Regions from separate parts of the Planococcus sp. YIM B11945 genome, predicted to be linked through region 1. Evidence: a T-box and tRNA genes for the amino acid it is inferred to sense, from the RefSeq annotation. Region 1 holds a T-box; the other holds one or more tRNA genes.

Region 1 (8,178 bases):
CTCAAGAGCTCCTGCAGCGTCCAGTGCTTCCGTGATCGATTTATTGGCTTTATCATAAAACAGCCCTTCAAATCCAGGTGCTTCTGCTGTCATTACGCCGCGTTCATCAACCGGACAAAGAACGTCTAAACCGTATTTCTTGCCGACTAAAAAGTCATCTTCCCCGTGGCCTGGCGCCGTATGAACAAATCCGGTACCGGAATCAGTTGTAACGTGTTCACCGAGCATAACGAGCGACGTACGGTCATATAAAGGATGCTGTGTTAAAATGTGTTCGAATGCCGCGCCTTTCAATTCGCGGACAACTTCATAATCTGCCCATTCCAATTCTTTTGCGACATCTTCAAGCAGCGCTTGAGCGACCACAAATAGCGAACCGTTTACGGAAACTTCTACATAAGTTAATTCTTCATGGGCTGTAATTCCAAGGTTTGCCGGAATGGTCCAAGGCGTTGTTGTCCAGATGACGATTTTCGTGCCTTCAGCCAACACGCCTTTGCCGTCAACTACTTTAAATGAAACATAGATAGAAGGAGATTTTTTGTCCTGGTATTCGATTTCCGCTTCAGCCAATGAAGATTCGCTTGAAGGGGACCAATAAACCGGCTTTAACCCTTTATAGATATAGCCTTTATGCGCCATGCTTCCGAATACTTGGATTTGGCGTGCTTCGTATGCAGATTTCAACGTGATATATGGATTTTCCCAATCGCCGCGAACCCCAATGCGCTTGAATTGCGCGCGTTGGTTATCGATTTGTTCATAAGCATATTCCGCACAAAGCTTGCGGAATTCGGCAAGCGACATTTCTTTGCGGTTGACGCCTTTATTGGTCAACGCTTGTTCAATCGGCAAACCATGCGTGTCCCAGCCTGGAACGTAAGGAGCATGGAAGCCCATCATCGAACGCGAACGGACAATCATGTCTTTTAGTACTTTATTTAATGCATGGCCCATATGAAGATCGCCATTGGCATAAGGCGGTCCGTCGTGAAGGATGAAATGAGGGCGGCCTTTTGTGCGGTCCAGCACCTTTGAATAAATGTCCATTTCTTCCCATTTCTTTTGCATTTCCGGTTCCCGGTTCGGCAAATTGCCGCGCATTGGAAAATCTGTTTTCGGCATTAATAACGTGTCTTTGTATTCCATCGTTTTTTCCTCCTAAAGGCATAATAAAAAGCCCCCCATCCCTGGTAAAGGGACGAGAAGCTTGAACTCGCGGTACCACCCTTGTTGCAGCTTAACGCTGCCACTCGATCCACCGTATCGTGGTGTAGACGGAATTGGGTACTTCGTTTCCCCAATCCAGCTCAAGAGTGATTTTCCTCTCTACATTCTTCACCAGGCTCTCACTGTCCCCGGCTCGCTTTGTCGAATTATAAGGAGTACTGTCTCTGTCAACGCTTTGTATATGGATAGCTCGGCGCAGGGCTGAACTATTCTTAGTATTTAGTAATTATAGAAGTTGAAAGTTCCTGAGTCAAGAAGGTTAGTCTCTTTTCTCGTCTTCCAGCTTGTCCAAATTGGTAGTGTCCACGTCGTATTCCATCAATGTGTCCCAATCGTCTGTGTCGATCAAGTCCAGCTGGGCTTCGACGATCATTTTGAAACGGTTGCGGAACACTTTGGATTGTTTCTTCAATTCTTCGATTTCCATTGCAATACGCCGCGCTTTAGTCAGCGATTCGTTGACAATGCGGTCGCCATTTTTCTCAGCTTCACGTACGATCAATTTTGCTTCTTTCTGGGCATTGCGGCGAACTTCTTCGGCAGCTTCTTGGGCAACGATGATCGACTTTTGCAGCGTCGTTTCAATCGTTGTAAAGTGTCCAACGCGCTCGTCGGTCTGCTTCAAACGTTCTTCAAGCTCTTTCTTTTCTTTCAGAAGCAATTCATAATCTTTGATGATTTGGTCCAGGAATTCGTTTACTTCGTCTTCCTGGTATCCGCGAAACGCGCGGCCAAATTCTTTGTTATGTATATCCAGCGGGGATAATGGCATTACCGTGCACCTCTCCTTAACATATCGTCGTTTCTCTACATTATACAGATGAACAGCTTAAATTTCAGTATAATTTTACATTTTATCAAAATCGCTTATTTGCTCGTGTCCAAACGGCCGATTTGCAGACGGATTTTGTCTTTTTTCGTCCGCCCTTCGATTTCTCCGACTTTGACGCGCCCGAAGCCTCTTGAAGAAATCATATCCGATTCATGAAGTTCAAACGACGGATGCTCCATAACCGTCCAGTTGACTTTCACTTTGCCGCCGTGGACAAGAGCCGCCGCTTTTTGCCGGGAAATGTTATAGACAGAGCTGATGACCGTATCGAGCCGCATGGAACTGACCGTAAACGATTCTTCCACCCATTCTTCTGTGGTTGTCAAAAGATTGGAAGGGTCTTCCACCTCTTTTAATTGGACTTTGACTTTTGCTGCTGCAGTGAAATTCGTCTGCAAGTACTGGCTGACTTCATCCGCAACAGCAAACTGGATGCGTTCTCCTTCGATGCGGATATCCCCGAATTTCCCTCGTCCAAGGCCGACTGACATTAACGAACCTAAAATATCAGGATGCTTTAAGGTGACAAACCGTACTGGATATTTCAGTTCAAACAATGTAATTTGAAAATCTTCGGACTGCGGTTCGTAGTATGACGGATACAACAAAACACGCTGCCTTTCCGCTCCCTCGAATGTTCCGGAAGCCGCCATCAGAATATCGCTTGAACCCAATACCGATTGAACGATAAAACGTTCGCGAGGATCAAGAAAATCAGTCAACTTTGGTGAATAGCGATCTTCAACGTCCACGATCCATCCTGAAACTTGTTCGATAAATTGCTGTTCGTCTTTTCTAAAATGCTGAAGCAAGGACTCCATTTGGCTGCCTCCTTTAATGTTTTAATTAGTTAAAGCAAAAAACCCCACGTGATGTGAGGTTATCAGACGAAATAGTTAAACAATACAATCAGGCCATTGCTCGCAAGGCGTAAAGCTAAAATGGCAATAATTGGAGAAAAATCGATCATTCCTAAAGGCGGAATAATTTTTCTGAAAATGTCTAAATACGGATCGGTAACTTTTGAAAGCATTTGGCCAATGCCCGACTCTTTTGCATTGGGAAGCCAACTCATTAAAATGCTAGCGATTATAAGATACGAATAAATATTGATAGCCACTAAAATCAATCGTAATATATCATCCATTTAGTTTTTTTCCACCTCTTCTAATGTTGATCATCGTAATAAAAATCCGAAATGGCGCCATCCACTTCTACAGTATCCGGCACGCAAAGGAAGATGTCAGTTCCAATGCGTTGAATGTCTCCGCCTAATGCGTAAACCGTTCCACTTAAAAAATCAATAATGCGCAGCCCTTGGTCCTTATCAATTCGTTGAAGGTTTACCACAACCGCACGTTTGCTTTTTAAATGTTCAGCTATATCTTGGGCTTCCGCATAAACTCTTGGTTCAGCCAAGTGAACTTTAGAGGATTTTGCGGCACTTTGCAAACTCACCAAATTGGGAACAGCAGCTGTTTCCACAGGGGCTTGGCGGCGTTCTTTAGGCGTTTTTCTTATTTCTTGTACCGTATTCGGTTTTTCGTACCGTGGCGCGGGAGCTTGCTGCTGCGGCTGCTGTGGCTGCTCATCTTCATATTCTTCCAAGTAAAAGAAGTTTTTGAATTTATTTTTTATGCTCATTGCTGTGCCTCGCTTTCCGTTCCTACTAATGCTGTGCCTATCCGTACAAATGTTGCACCTTCTTGTGCAGCAATCAAATAATCATTTGACATGCCCATTGAACATTCGGTGCAGGGGGCATGGTTCCAGTTTTTTGCTGCAACTTCGACCTGAAGGGATTTCAATCCTTTGAAAGTTTGGCGAATGGCCGTTTCATCTGTCGTATTCGGTGCCATCGTCATTAAGCCCACCACCTGGATTTTATCAAACTCACTAAGAGCTTCGATAAATTCCAACGCTTCCTCCGATGCAACTCCACTTTTGGATTCTTCTTTTGATACATTCACTTGGACAAAGCAATTAACGGGACGCTCTGCCCGTTTTTGAATTTCTTTTGCCAAACTCATTCGATCCAGCGAATGCAAAAAATCAATTTGGTTGATCACTTCTTTTACTTTCCGCGTTTGCAAAGTTCCAATAAAATGCCAAATAGCTTTATCAGTAATCGCTTCGTATTTTGCAGCCAATCCTTCTGGGCGATTTTCACCAAGATGATGGATGCCGGCCGCGATGGCTTCTTCAGTCCGCTCAATGCCGACTTGCTTGGTCACCGCAATAATTTCAATGCCGTGCCGTATGTTTTCTATTTCATTTTTCATTTTTTCATAAACTGGTTTTATGGGTTTCAATGCATTCACTACTTTTCTCTAGATGTTCAACTTATTGTATCAAGTAAAGCTTAATATATCAATTGTCCCCCTAGTCTCAACGCTTTCTCCACCAAGAAAACGGCGATTTTTTTACAAATCGCGTAAAAGAGTTGATATATAAGGTGAAGTTAATTATTAATAGGTGTCTGATATTCCGCAAAACAGCTTGGGCTGTCCCATAACTAAAAAAGATAAAACCGGCAAAGAAAAGGAGTGCTTTTTCTTTGCCGGTTTTTTAGCTAGCTGACGGAAGTGGAAGCGGCGAAAACCATGTGCTCCTGCATCGCTTCGCTGCTTCGTCGCAAAGAATCGACCGAACTCCCTTCGGTCGATTCTTTCCTGCGGGAGCAGTGATGGAGCAAAGCGACAGAGCGACAGTGCCGAAATCCACTCGGGCGTTTCGCCCGAGTTAGTTCGGCACGAGCCCGCGGAAAGCGTCCGCTGGAATGGACGTCAGCCTCTTTTGGGACAGCCCCGACGAGCTTGAACAGGAGCAGCGCTCTTTCTTGTCTAGAAGCTAGCGGAGCGATGCAGAGACAATCTTCTTTGCCCTACCAAAACGATCCTAGCGAGGTATAAAAGGATACTTCTTTAGTTCAACTTATATAGATTAAAAACCCATATAAGTTTTCTCCATAAAAAAAGCTGCCATTATGGCAGCTTTTGGATTAGCGTCTTCTGCGGTTGCGAAGGAACGTCGGGATGTCTAAAGCATCATCCTGTTGTTTTTCTTGGCGAACCGGCTGTTGTGGTTCTTGTTGGTAAGAAGGAACTTGCTCTTCGCGGCGCTGTTCTTCACGGCGTGCTTCACGAAGAGATGGCGGAGACTGCTGCTGAATCGATTGCACTCGGCTTGAGTTTAATCCAGATCCACGCGGTGTTCTCGGCTGAATTTGTTCTTCGTTAAACCCTGTTGCGATAACCGTTACCACGATTTCGTCTTTCAAGTTATCGTTGATAACCGAACCGAAAATCATATTTACTTCTTCATCTGAAGCGGACGCAACAATATCTGCTGCTTCTTGCACTTCATACAAGCTTAAGTTGGATCCGCCTGTAATGTTCATTAAAACGCCTTTCGCGCCGTCTACAGAAACTTCAAGCAACGGGCTTGAGACCGCTTTTTTCGCTGCTTCTGAAGCGCGGTTTTCACCTGAAGAAACACCGATTCCCATTAAAGCTGAACCTTTATTGGACATGATTGTTTTCACGTCAGCAAAGTCCAAGTTGATCAATCCAGGAACTGCGATCAAATCTGAAATCCCTTGAACCCCTTGGCGCAAAACATTATCTGCTTCACGGAATGCTTCAAGCATCGGCGTGCTTTTATCAACGATTTCTAGCAATCGGTCATTCGGAATTACAATCAACGTGTCGACGGATTCTTTCATTGTGCCAATCCCGCCAATTGCTTGAGTAGAGCGTTTGCGTCCTTCAAACGTGAATGGACGAGTAACAACCCCAACAGTCAATGCGCCTAAATCTTTTGCGATGGCTGCAATAACTGGAGCTGCACCTGTACCTGTACCGCCGCCCATGCCGGCAGTTACAAACACCATATCTGCTCCGCGCAGCGCTTCTTCAATTTGTTCTTTGCTTTCTTCTGCCGCTTTTTTCCCGACTTCAGGATTTGCTCCTGCGCCAAGGCCGCGAGTCAATTTGCCCCCGATTTGAAGGCGGATTTCTGCTTTCGACAAATTTAATGCTTGAGCATCCGTATTTACGGCGATAAATTCTACGCCTTGGACACCGTGTTCAATCATGCGGTTTACTGCGTTGTTACCGCCGCCACCTACGCCAATAACTTTAATTACTGCCAGTGAGTCAACTGAAGTATCAAATTCCAACATTCTTTTTCCTCCTAAAATTGCATTACTTTTGAAAGCAAGCTGCAACGTTCATTTTATTCAAAGAATCTATCAAACATTTTCTTCGCTTTGGTTACGACACCTTCACCATTTTGTTTTGGCTGCTTCGGCTGTTTTTGAACTTTCTGCTGCGGTTCTTGTTCAATTTTCGCCGAATCGGCCAACGCTGCTCCGCTTCCAATGCTTCCGTAGAACACATCTTCCATATAAGCATATTGAATAAGGCCGACTGCAGTCGTGTACTGAGGTTCGCGCACGCCGATGAATTCTGGCGTGAACAAACGGACACGAGTCTGTAAGATGTTGCGGGCAAGCTCAGACAATCCTTCTAACTTAGCCATTCCACCTGTCAAAACGACGCCTCCTGGGAGGTCTTGGACACCAAGCCGGTAAAGCTCATCTAAAATCAATTCGAAAAGTTCTTCCAGGCGAACTCCGATTATTTCAGATATGTATTTCTGGCTGTATTGCTCTCTGGTGTCTGAACCGATGACTGGAACTTCAAACATTTCATCTTCGGATGCATTGTCATAAAACGCATGCCCATATTCCACTTTAATCCGCTCTGCTTGGTCTGTTGGAGTTTTAAGGACGATGGACAAATCTTTTGTAACATGGTCGCCGCCAACCGGAATCACCGATGACGCAGTTAAATGCCCGTTTTGGAAAACGGAAATCGAAGTAGAACCGCCGCCCATGTCGATGCAAGCCGTGCCGTGATTTTTTTCATCTTCAGTTAATGCATAAAATCCGGCCGCTAAAGGCTGTACGTAAATTTCACGTATTTGAAGCCCCGCTTTTTCGACGCATCTTAGCACATTATGCAACATCGTTTTAGATGTTGTCACCATTGTACCATCCATTTCAAGGCGAATCCCAATCATACCCCGTGGATCTTTGATTTCATCCAAATGGTCGACAATGTATTGTTCGGGAATCAAGTTCACGACTTCACGTTCTGGAGGAATTGACATGACTTGTGCTGCTTCAATGACGCGGTCCAAATCTTCATCTGTAATTTCCCGGTTTTCGCTGTTCACCGCAACAACCCCTTTTACAGGCTGAAGCATGATTTTGTTGGCGGGGATGCCTAATACTACTTCTTGAATCGATTTGCCGATCATTCGTTCTGCTTGGTCGACAGCTTTTTTGATAGACTGCACCGTCGCATCTATATCAACAATCGCACCTTTTTTGATTCCATTGGATTTAACATTTCCGACGCCGATGACATGCAACGACTTGTTAGCCATTTCTCCGATTAAAACTTTAACGGATGACGAACCGATATCTAAACTTACGTATAATTCTGATTGACTCAATCCGAAGCACCTCCTTAATTAAACTGCAATTACTTACATTCTATTGTAAATTCTACACCTTGTCTAAGTATAATGGTGTAACTTTATAAATTTTCCTTCAATTTAGTTAAGCGATTCCCGGGTTTCTTTCCTGTCTGCCCATTTCGTTAATAAAATCCTGCGAATCACGGCAATATTTTGGAACAACCGGACGCCAAAAGCGAAAATCGCGGCTAAATACAAATCGATGCCTAAATGGACGCCAAGAAAAGCAAGGCCGGCCGCTAGCACTATATTAAAGAAAAATCCTGAAACAAACACGCCGTCGTCATAAACTTGCTGTAAATGGGCCCGTATGCCGCCGAACAGTGTATCGAGCGATGCCAATACGGCAATCGATAAGTAGTTGGCATATTCTGGAGGTATTTGCATGTCCGTCAGAAGGCCGAGTGAAATCCCTAATATTAATCCTAGAATAGACAGCCACATCGTTATTCCCCCTCTGCTTCTTTCAAATACCGGCTTTCAATTTCGCCGTCGTACGCTTCGACCGTTATATTTTCTTGCGGTTCTGAAACCGTCACCGACAAATCATCAATGTAAAAATCATCCAT
Region 2 (8,178 bases), on a different contig from region 1:
TTTCCTGTCGTCCCGGACGTGTACATGATCGAAATGGTCTGCTCCTGCGCCCATTCCTCCTGCGGAGCAAATTCACCCGGAGCCGCTTCGTTAACTTCGCTGAATAAAAGAAGGCTTGCCGCATCAATTTTTTCCTGCAGCTGGTCATCCACCAAGACAAAATCCGCTGCCGAATCTTCGATTTGATAAGCCAGCTCAGCTTTTGCCAGCCGCTCATTGAGCATGACCATTTCACAGCCGATATGAAGGCAGCCATACATGACAAAAACAAATTCCGGATGCGATTTGGAAAGAATAGCGACGCGGGAGGTTTTATTCACACCAAGCGCCGTTATTTTTGCAGCATAGGTTAAGGCAATGGCATTGATTTCCGAAAATGTCCATTCCCGGTCTTCAAACGACAGCGCCATTCGCCCGCCGCTTAAATAAGCCCGCTGTGATAGCCAGTTTGGGTACATCATGCTAAAAAATCCTTTCTTTAAAAAAAGCCGTCCCCAGAAGAGGACAGCTTTCAATTATTCAAAATCACGGGAAACGAGGGAATTGACCGAAATCCGGTTTGCGTTTTTCTTTAAACGCATCGCGGCCTTCTTTCGCTTCGTCTGTTGTGTAGTAAAGCAATGTTGCGTCTCCAGCCATTTGCTGAAGTCCAGCAAGGCCATCGGTATCAGCATTCATCGCAGCTTTAACAAAACGAAGTGCAGTCGGGCTCATTTCAAGCATTTCCTCACACCATTGAACCGTTTCGTCTTCAAGGCGCTCATAAGGAACAACCGTATTGACTAAGCCCATATCAAGTGCTTCTTGTGCATCGTACTGACGGCACAAATACCAGATTTCGCGCGCTTTTTTATGCCCGATGATGCGAGCCAAATAGCCAGAACCGTATCCAGCATCAAACGAACCGACGCGCGGTCCAGTTTGGCCGAAACGTGCGTTGTCCGCAGCAATCGTCAAATCGCAAACCACGTGCAAAACATGCCCGCCGCCGATTGCAAAACCTGCAACCATTGCCACTACCGGTTTTGGAATGACACGGATCAAGCGCTGCAGATCCAATACGTTCAAGCGTGGAATCTCATCTTCTCCCACATAGCCGCCGTGTCCGCGGACGGATTGGTCGCCGCCTGAACAGAAAGCTTTTTCGCCTTCACCCGTTAAGATGATGACGCCTACTTTTGAATCATCACGTGCACGTGAAAATGCATCGATCATTTCATGGACCGTTTTTGGACGGAATGCGTTGCGCACTTCCGGACGGTTGATCGTCACTTTGGCAATGCCGTTGTACGTTTCGTATTTAATATCTTCATATGTACGTTCTGTAACCCATTCTCGAGTCATGATGTTCCTCCTCAAAATTTTAGTAGCAAATACTCCTCTACTATTGTAGCAAACTCAAGCGGTTTTTCCACGTGAATTGCATGCCCCGCCTGCACAACTTTAAATTGCGCATCCCGAATCCGCTCCTGCATCGCTTTTGCAATCCCCATAAACTTCGGATCCAGCGCCCCTGCCACCAATAAAACCGGCATCCGCATGTCTTCAAGCTGGCCCCAATACGACTCTTGCGAACCAGTTCCCATGCCGAGCAAACTATTGGCGAGGCCGACCGGATGCTGTGCCAACCGTTCTTCGCGAACCGCTCGCTTAACAGAATCCGGCAAATGTTTTTGGCTGTCAAACAGCTCAATGTTTTCCCAGAAATCCACAAACGCCGGCACGCCGTCTTTCAGTAGCCGTTCAGCAAGCATTGCATCATTTGTCCGCCGCTGTTTTTGCTCTTCTTGAGTTCGCAGCCCCGGAGACGCACTTTCTAAAACTAGCGCTTCTACTCGCTCTGGATACGTGCACGCATAGGCAAGAGCCGTGCGGCCACCCATCGAATAACCCACAAGCATAAACTGCTCCAATTCCAATTGGGCAAACAGCTCTTCCAAATCGTTTAGTTGCTGAGCCATGGCATATTTCTCAACTTGCTCAGGGCTGTCGGTCTGTCCATGGCCAATCAAATCGACCAAGACAATCTTAAACTCCTGCAAGCGAGCAATTACCGGAAGCCAGGTTTTTGAACTTCCCGTAAAACCGTGCAAAAAAACCAGCGTGGGCTTTTTCGTTTCATTGACTATTTCCACATGGTAGCGGACACCATTTGCTGTCAGGTCCATTGCTTCGCCAGCTCCTCATCAAACCGGCTCCACAATTTGCGGTGCACCAGCACATTTTCCTGCCGGTCGGTAAACACTTCAATGATTTTCACAGATTTTGTTTTTTCCGTCTGCAGCGCATCCGCTAATTGCGTTTTCGTGTGCACAGCCGCGTACTCCGTGTCGTACATGTTTGCTGCGTCGCTGAACGTCAGGCCGGTCGGCGTGCCGAACAGCTCTTCAAAATGGCGTTCTTCCTGTGACTGGGGCAAATACGAGAAGATTCCGCCGCCATCGTTGTTCATGATAACAATCGTCAAATCCGTCTGCTGCATTTTTGATGCAATCAAGCCGTTCATGTCATGCAAAAACGACAAATCACCGATAAACAAATACGCCGGGCGTTTTCCTGCTGCCTGAACGCCAAATGCGGTCGATACCACGCCGTCAATGCCATTCGCTCCGCGGTTGGCAAAAATGCGGATGTCGCGCTGGGTCGCTTTAAAAAACGTATCCACGTCGCGTATCGGCATACTGCTGCCGACGACCATGTCGCACGCATCCAATTCGTCAAAGAAAACTTTTGCCAAAACGCCTTCATCCAGTTCTTCTTCACAATGCTGTTCCATCACGCGCCAAAAAATTTCAGACGCCCCGGTCCATTTCAGCCGGTATTCTGATGCCGGCTTTGCTTTGATTGGCAGTTGCCATAAATTATCTGCAGAAGCCTGGATATGATGCGTAACAACCGATTGCGCATCCCGCACCATTGCGCTTTCGTCAAAAACTACATAAGTTTTTGGCCGAACGGCAGTCAAATACAGCGACAGCGGCTTTGAAACCGGCTGCGGCCCAACACGGATTACAACATCCGGCACCATTTCGTCTTTAAAGAGTTTATTTTTCAATAATGCATCATACGAATCAATGATTAAATCCTTGCAAGAAGGATCAATTTTAGCCCGCAAATTGGACAATGGATCTGCCAGCACCGGCCATTGCAATTTTTGGACAAACTGCCAAAATTCCTGTGAAACCGGTGCAGTCATTTCGCCCATCACCAAAAGCCCTTTTTCCTGTTTCAGCACGTCCTGCAAAAATACTTCCGCTTCATTCGTTAAAGCAGTTGCAGCGCCGAAATGCGCAATTTCCCCTTGGCTTTCGTAATGCTGTTCAAAATCAATGCGCAGCGGCTCCCGAAAAGGCACATTGATGTGGACCGGCCCTTTTGGTTCCGTTTTCGCAGAGGCGACCGAACGGTGCAAATGGCGACCGAGGAAATCCAAGCGATTGTCCAGTTCCGGCATCGGCAAATCAACCGACCATTTCACATGCGACCCGAACAAATTGATTTGATTGATAGCTTGTGGCGCGCCGACATCCCGCAATTCATGTGGTCGATCCGCCGTTACGACAATAAGGGGAATTCGTGCGTAATAGGCTTCGACAATAGCCGGGAAATAATTGGCAGCAGCCGTTCCCGATGTGCAAAGAAGCATAACCGGCTCCCTAGAAGCTTTTGCTAAGCCAAGCGCAAAATAAGCGGCTGAACGTTCATCTATTTGGCGGTACACCGTCAATCCTTCTTGCTTCATGCATGCATAGGCAAGAGGCGTCGACCGGGATCCCGGGCTGATCACCGCATTCTTCACTCCTAAATGCACGATAGAATGCGTAAAAGCAGATACATATTCCGTTAAAAATTCACGATTTGTCACTTAATTGACCTCCAAGCGTACGGAGCATCGGCCGGAACTTGACCCAAGTTTCTTCGTACTCTGATTCAGGGGTAGAATCTTCAACAATTCCACCTCCTGCATATAAGTAAGCTTCTTTTCCATTTACAAACGCTGAACGAATTGCCACTGCAAATTCGCCGTCCCCACTTGCATCTATCCAGCCGATCGGTGCAGCGTAATAGCCGCGGTTCATCGTTTCATACTGGCGGATCAAGCTGAGCGCCGCTTGTTTCGGCTCTCCGCCCAATGCAGGCGTCGGATGTAAATCACGCACCAAATCAAGCAGCGTCGACTGCGGATTCAATTTGCCTTGAACCGGTGTATACAGGTGCTGGATATCGCGGATTTTCATCAAACGTGGCGCTTTCGGGACCACAACTTCCTGGCAGTGCTCGTTAAAGACATTATTGATCATGTTGACCACATACTGGTGCTCGGAACGGTTTTTTCGGTCTGCAAGCAACGTTCTGCCCAATTCTTCATCTTTTTCTTGTGTTGTTCCGCGCGGCGTCGATCCTGCCAAACAAGTCGACAACGCTTTACGAGCTTCCACTTTCACCAATCGTTCCGGACTCGCGCCGAAGAAAAACTGGTCTTCTGCTTCAAAACCGAACAAAAAGCTTTCCGGTTGTTCGGTTGCCACTTGGTTCAACACCGAAGATGCCGAAAGCGTTTGGTCAAACGTTAATTTTAAAGATCTTGCAATCACTACCTTATCCGCTTGTTTCGCTTTGATGATCGCCGTCACTTTTTTAATTGATTCCAAATACTCATCTTTTTTCACTTCTTGCCGGTTAAACGCTGCCGGTTTGATGTAGTTTTTCTGCTCTGCTGCTTTAGCTGCGCGAACAAGCATATCACGTTCTTTTCTCAGTACTGAAAAATCGTCCCCAGCTTCTTCTTTCTTGCTGACCAAATGAATGCTAATGTATGAGCGGCCATCTTTGACAAGCAGCTGAAAGGTCGGAACCGCAAAATAAGCGTCCGGAAAATGCGTCCATACGCTTTGCATTTTATTCAATGGATCAAACGAGAATCCGCCGAATAAAACCGGTTGAATGGATTGCTCTTTATTAACGATTTGCTTGCACAAGCTTTGCCAATCCTGTTTAATTTCCTCAAACCGTCCGTGATGATTTGTTGTCGTTAACGTATAGGCATGGCCTAACCCTGCCATCGTAAACGTCTTTTCCCGGTTTTGCCAAAACATCCGTTTTCCTGTGAAGCGTTCTTTTCCTGCTTCAAAAAAAGCCAATGCAGACAATCCGGATACTTCAATAGTTTCAGTAAAAAAGCGATACGCTAAAAACCGCGTATCTTCATATTTATCGGTCGATGAATACGATTGTGAATTCACCAAATTACCTCCGTTTTCAAACAGCTGTTACTAAACTGCTTCACTTTTTAATCTCTATTCTCTATCATACTCTTTTCTCGAAAAATCGGCACACCATTTGCTGTCACTCAGCCGTTTTTGCAGTACAATATAGAGTGGAAAGAATCAAAGGAGAGATAAACATGACACATTCGATTCAAGCAGACCAAGGCTGGCGCGTCTGGTGGCAATTAACCCGCCCCCATACCTTGACCGCTTCTTTCGCCCCAGTATTTTTAGGAACGATGATTGCGCTCGATCAGTCTTCATCAATCGACTGGCTGTTGTTTTTGGCTATGCTGGTTGCCAGTTTGCTGATTCAAGCAGCCACCAATATGTTCAACGAGTATTATGATTTTGCAAGAGGGCTGGATAACGAAAAATCCGTCGGTATCGGCGGCGCCATTGTCCGCAACGGCGTCAAGCCTAAAACCGTCCTAACTTTAGCATTGATGTTATATGTTATCGCCGGCATTATCGGCATTTGGATTTGTTCTCAGACAAGCTGGTGGCTATTGCTCGTTGGCGGAATCGCCATGTCAATCGGCTATTTGTACACCGGCGGCCCGTATCCCATAGCTTACACACCTTTTGGCGAACTATTTTCCGGTGTCGTTATGGGTTACTTGATTGTCATCATTGCCTTTTTTATTCAAACCGGCGAAGTGACCACCACTGCTTCATTGCTTGCAGTACCAAGCACTCTTCTAGTTGCAGCTATAATGTTAACCAATAACATTCGGGATATGGTCGGAGATGCTGCAAGCGGCCGTAAAACGTTGGCTATTTTAGTAGGACGCCCAACTGCTGTTAATATCCTGCTCGCCTTTTTCGCTTTGTCGTATCTTTGGGTGCTGGTATTAGTAGTTATGGGCGCTGTCACTCCTTGGACGCTTCTCGTATTTTTGAGCGCACCAAAAGCTGTGAAAGTTGTTAAGACCTTTAAACGCTATACAGAACCTTTAGAAGTAATGCCTGCAATGAAAGCAACAGGAATTACCAATACACTATTCGCTTTCCTTTTAGGAATCGGGCTTTTAGTCCATCATTTATTCACCCTATAAAAAGAGACTGGCTTTAGCAGAAATTATAGCTGCTAAGCCAGTCTCTTTTTATAATTAAAACATATAAAGCTTGTCACTTAGAATCCGCATAAGCTATTAAAGAATTACTGTGAAGGTCTTTCTCTTTGATGCATTCACCTTCTATTGTTCCCTTTAGATAGTTATTGATCAACTCGTTTTCATTTACAAATGGAGGTTTTATAGACAGCAGACCAAAAATCGCTCTTTAATTAAAAATGATTGGCAAAGCGATAACAAAAGCAGTTTTAGACAAAACAAAATACCATGCATCAGATGCATGGTATTTTAAGGATGACCCCTACGGGATTCGAACCCGTGTTACCGCCGTGAAAGGGCGGTGTCTTAACCGCTTGACCAAGGGGCCATATACTGGCGGAGAAGGAGGGATTTGAACCCTCGCGCCGGTTTCCCGACCTACACCCTTAGCAGGGGCGCCTCTTCAGCCACTTGAGTACTTCCCCAGTATGGCTCCGAAGGTAGGACTCGAACCTACGACCATCGCATTAACAGTGCGGTGCTCTACCACTGAGCTACTTCGGAATGGTGGGCCTAAATGGACTCGAACCATCGACCTCACGCTTATCAGGCGTGCGCTCTAACCAGCTGAGCTATAGGCCCATATGTACAAAATATGGAGCGGGTGAAGGGAATCGAACCCTCATCATCAGCTTGGAAGGCTGAGGTTTTACCACTAAACTACACCCGCAATATGGTGGGTCAGGACGGAGTCGAACCGCCGACACTTAGAGCTTCAATCTAATGCTCTACCAACTGAGCTACTGACCCACATATATGTAAGATAAAAATGGCGGTCCCGACCGGGATCGAACCGGCGATCTCCTGCGTGACAGGCAGGCATGTTAACCGCTACACCACGGGACCATTTGGTTGCGGGGGCAGGATTTGAACCTGCGACCTTTGGGTTATGAGCCCAACGAGCTACCGAACTGCTCCACCCCGCGATAATATTATTTACGAAGATTGGTTATGCTTTACGCTTAATGGACATCTGCTTCGGCTGACGCCTGCATCGATGTTACTTCGCCGTCTTCGTACGGCTCGTTGCTCCACCCCGCGATAATGATAATTCCTTTTAAAAAAGTTGTCCACCCATTTTAAAAATATGGAGGAGGAAGAGGGATTCGAACCCCCGCGGGATTTGACTCCCCTGTCGGTTTTCAAGACCGATCCCTTCAGCCAAACTTGGGTATTCCTCCAGGTTAATATATAAATGGTGGACCTTGCAGGACTCGAACCTGCGACCGGACGGTTATGAGCCGTCTGCTCTAACCAACTGAGCTAAAGGTCCTAAAAAAGTGGCGGCAGAGGGGATCGAACCCCCGACCTTACGGGTATGAACCGTACGCTCTAGCCAGCTGAGCTACGCCGCCAGGATCTTTAAATATATAGTTGGTGGAGCCTAGCGGGATCGAACCGCTGACCTCCTGCGTGCAAGGCAGGCGCTCTCCCAGCTGAGCTAAGGCCCCGTTGTAATGGTCGGGAAGACAGGATTCGAACCTGCGACCCCTTGGTCCCAAACCAAGTGCTCTACCAAGCTGAGCTACTTCCCGAACTGAATTGCTGAGTGTGAAAAAATATGGCGCGCCCGAGAGGACTCGAACCTCTAACCGCTTGATTCGTAGTCAAGTACTCTATCCAATTGAGCTACGGGCGCGTATGTGGTTTTTTGCAAACAAAATGGTGCCGAGGACCGGAATCGAACCGGTACGGTAGTCACCTACCGCAGGATTTTAAGTCCTGTGCGTCTGCCAGTTCCGCCACCCCGGCTTAGGGTCGGCTTGCATTGCATTTGAAAAAATGGAGCGGAAGAC

The links. A T-box is a leader RNA that pairs with one kind of tRNA and senses whether it is charged. The one in region 1 lies ahead of ileS (isoleucine--tRNA ligase), so its partner is inferred to be a tRNA-Ile.
Region 2: it encodes a tRNA-Ile, which carries the amino acid that the T-box ahead of ileS (isoleucine--tRNA ligase) is inferred to sense. The anticodon was not compared.

What each region holds. Positions count from the first base shown of each region.
Region 1 is NZ_JBOZWR010000003.1:130,088-138,265, forward strand. It holds gene ileS (isoleucine--tRNA ligase) at 1-1,149, opposite strand, end outside; T-box leader at 1,195-1,410, opposite strand; gene ACRRQV_RS05285 (DivIVA domain-containing protein) at 1,490-2,002, opposite strand; gene ACRRQV_RS05290 (RNA-binding protein) at 2,098-2,883, opposite strand; gene ACRRQV_RS05295 (YggT family protein) at 2,946-3,209, opposite strand; gene ACRRQV_RS05300 (cell division protein SepF) at 3,230-3,706, opposite strand; gene ACRRQV_RS05305 (YggS family pyridoxal phosphate-dependent enzyme) at 3,703-4,344, opposite strand; gene ftsZ (cell division protein FtsZ) at 5,064-6,245, opposite strand; gene ftsA (cell division protein FtsA) at 6,299-7,585, opposite strand; gene ACRRQV_RS05320 (small basic family protein) at 7,688-8,053, opposite strand; gene ACRRQV_RS05325 (DUF881 domain-containing protein) at 8,056-8,178, opposite strand, start outside.
Region 2 is NZ_JBOZWR010000001.1:792-8,969, reverse strand. It holds gene ACRRQV_RS00140 (o-succinylbenzoate--CoA ligase) at 1-461, opposite strand, end outside; gene menB (1,4-dihydroxy-2-naphthoyl-CoA synthase) at 526-1,344, opposite strand; gene menH (2-succinyl-6-hydroxy-2,4-cyclohexadiene-1-carboxylate synthase) at 1,356-2,168, opposite strand; gene menD (2-succinyl-5-enolpyruvyl-6-hydroxy-3-cyclohexene-1-carboxylic-acid synthase) at 2,159-3,865, opposite strand; gene ACRRQV_RS00120 (isochorismate synthase) at 3,852-5,243, opposite strand; gene ACRRQV_RS00115 (1,4-dihydroxy-2-naphthoate polyprenyltransferase) at 5,405-6,325, shown strand; tRNA gene ACRRQV_RS00110 (tRNA-Glu) at 6,639-6,710, opposite strand; tRNA gene ACRRQV_RS00105 (tRNA-Ser) at 6,717-6,807, opposite strand; tRNA gene ACRRQV_RS00100 (tRNA-Asn) at 6,812-6,886, opposite strand; tRNA gene ACRRQV_RS00095 (tRNA-Ile) at 6,888-6,964, opposite strand; tRNA gene ACRRQV_RS00090 (tRNA-Gly) at 6,979-7,052, opposite strand; tRNA gene ACRRQV_RS00085 (tRNA-Phe) at 7,057-7,132, opposite strand; tRNA gene ACRRQV_RS00080 (tRNA-Asp) at 7,153-7,228, opposite strand; tRNA gene ACRRQV_RS00075 (tRNA-Met) at 7,232-7,308, opposite strand; tRNA gene ACRRQV_RS00070 (tRNA-Ser) at 7,471-7,563, opposite strand; tRNA gene ACRRQV_RS00065 (tRNA-Ile) at 7,579-7,655, opposite strand; tRNA gene ACRRQV_RS00060 (tRNA-Met) at 7,664-7,737, opposite strand; tRNA gene ACRRQV_RS00055 (tRNA-Ala) at 7,758-7,833, opposite strand; tRNA gene ACRRQV_RS00050 (tRNA-Pro) at 7,841-7,917, opposite strand; tRNA gene ACRRQV_RS00045 (tRNA-Arg) at 7,945-8,021, opposite strand; tRNA gene ACRRQV_RS00040 (tRNA-Leu) at 8,046-8,134, opposite strand; tRNA gene ACRRQV_RS00035 (tRNA-Gly) at 8,166-8,178, opposite strand, start outside.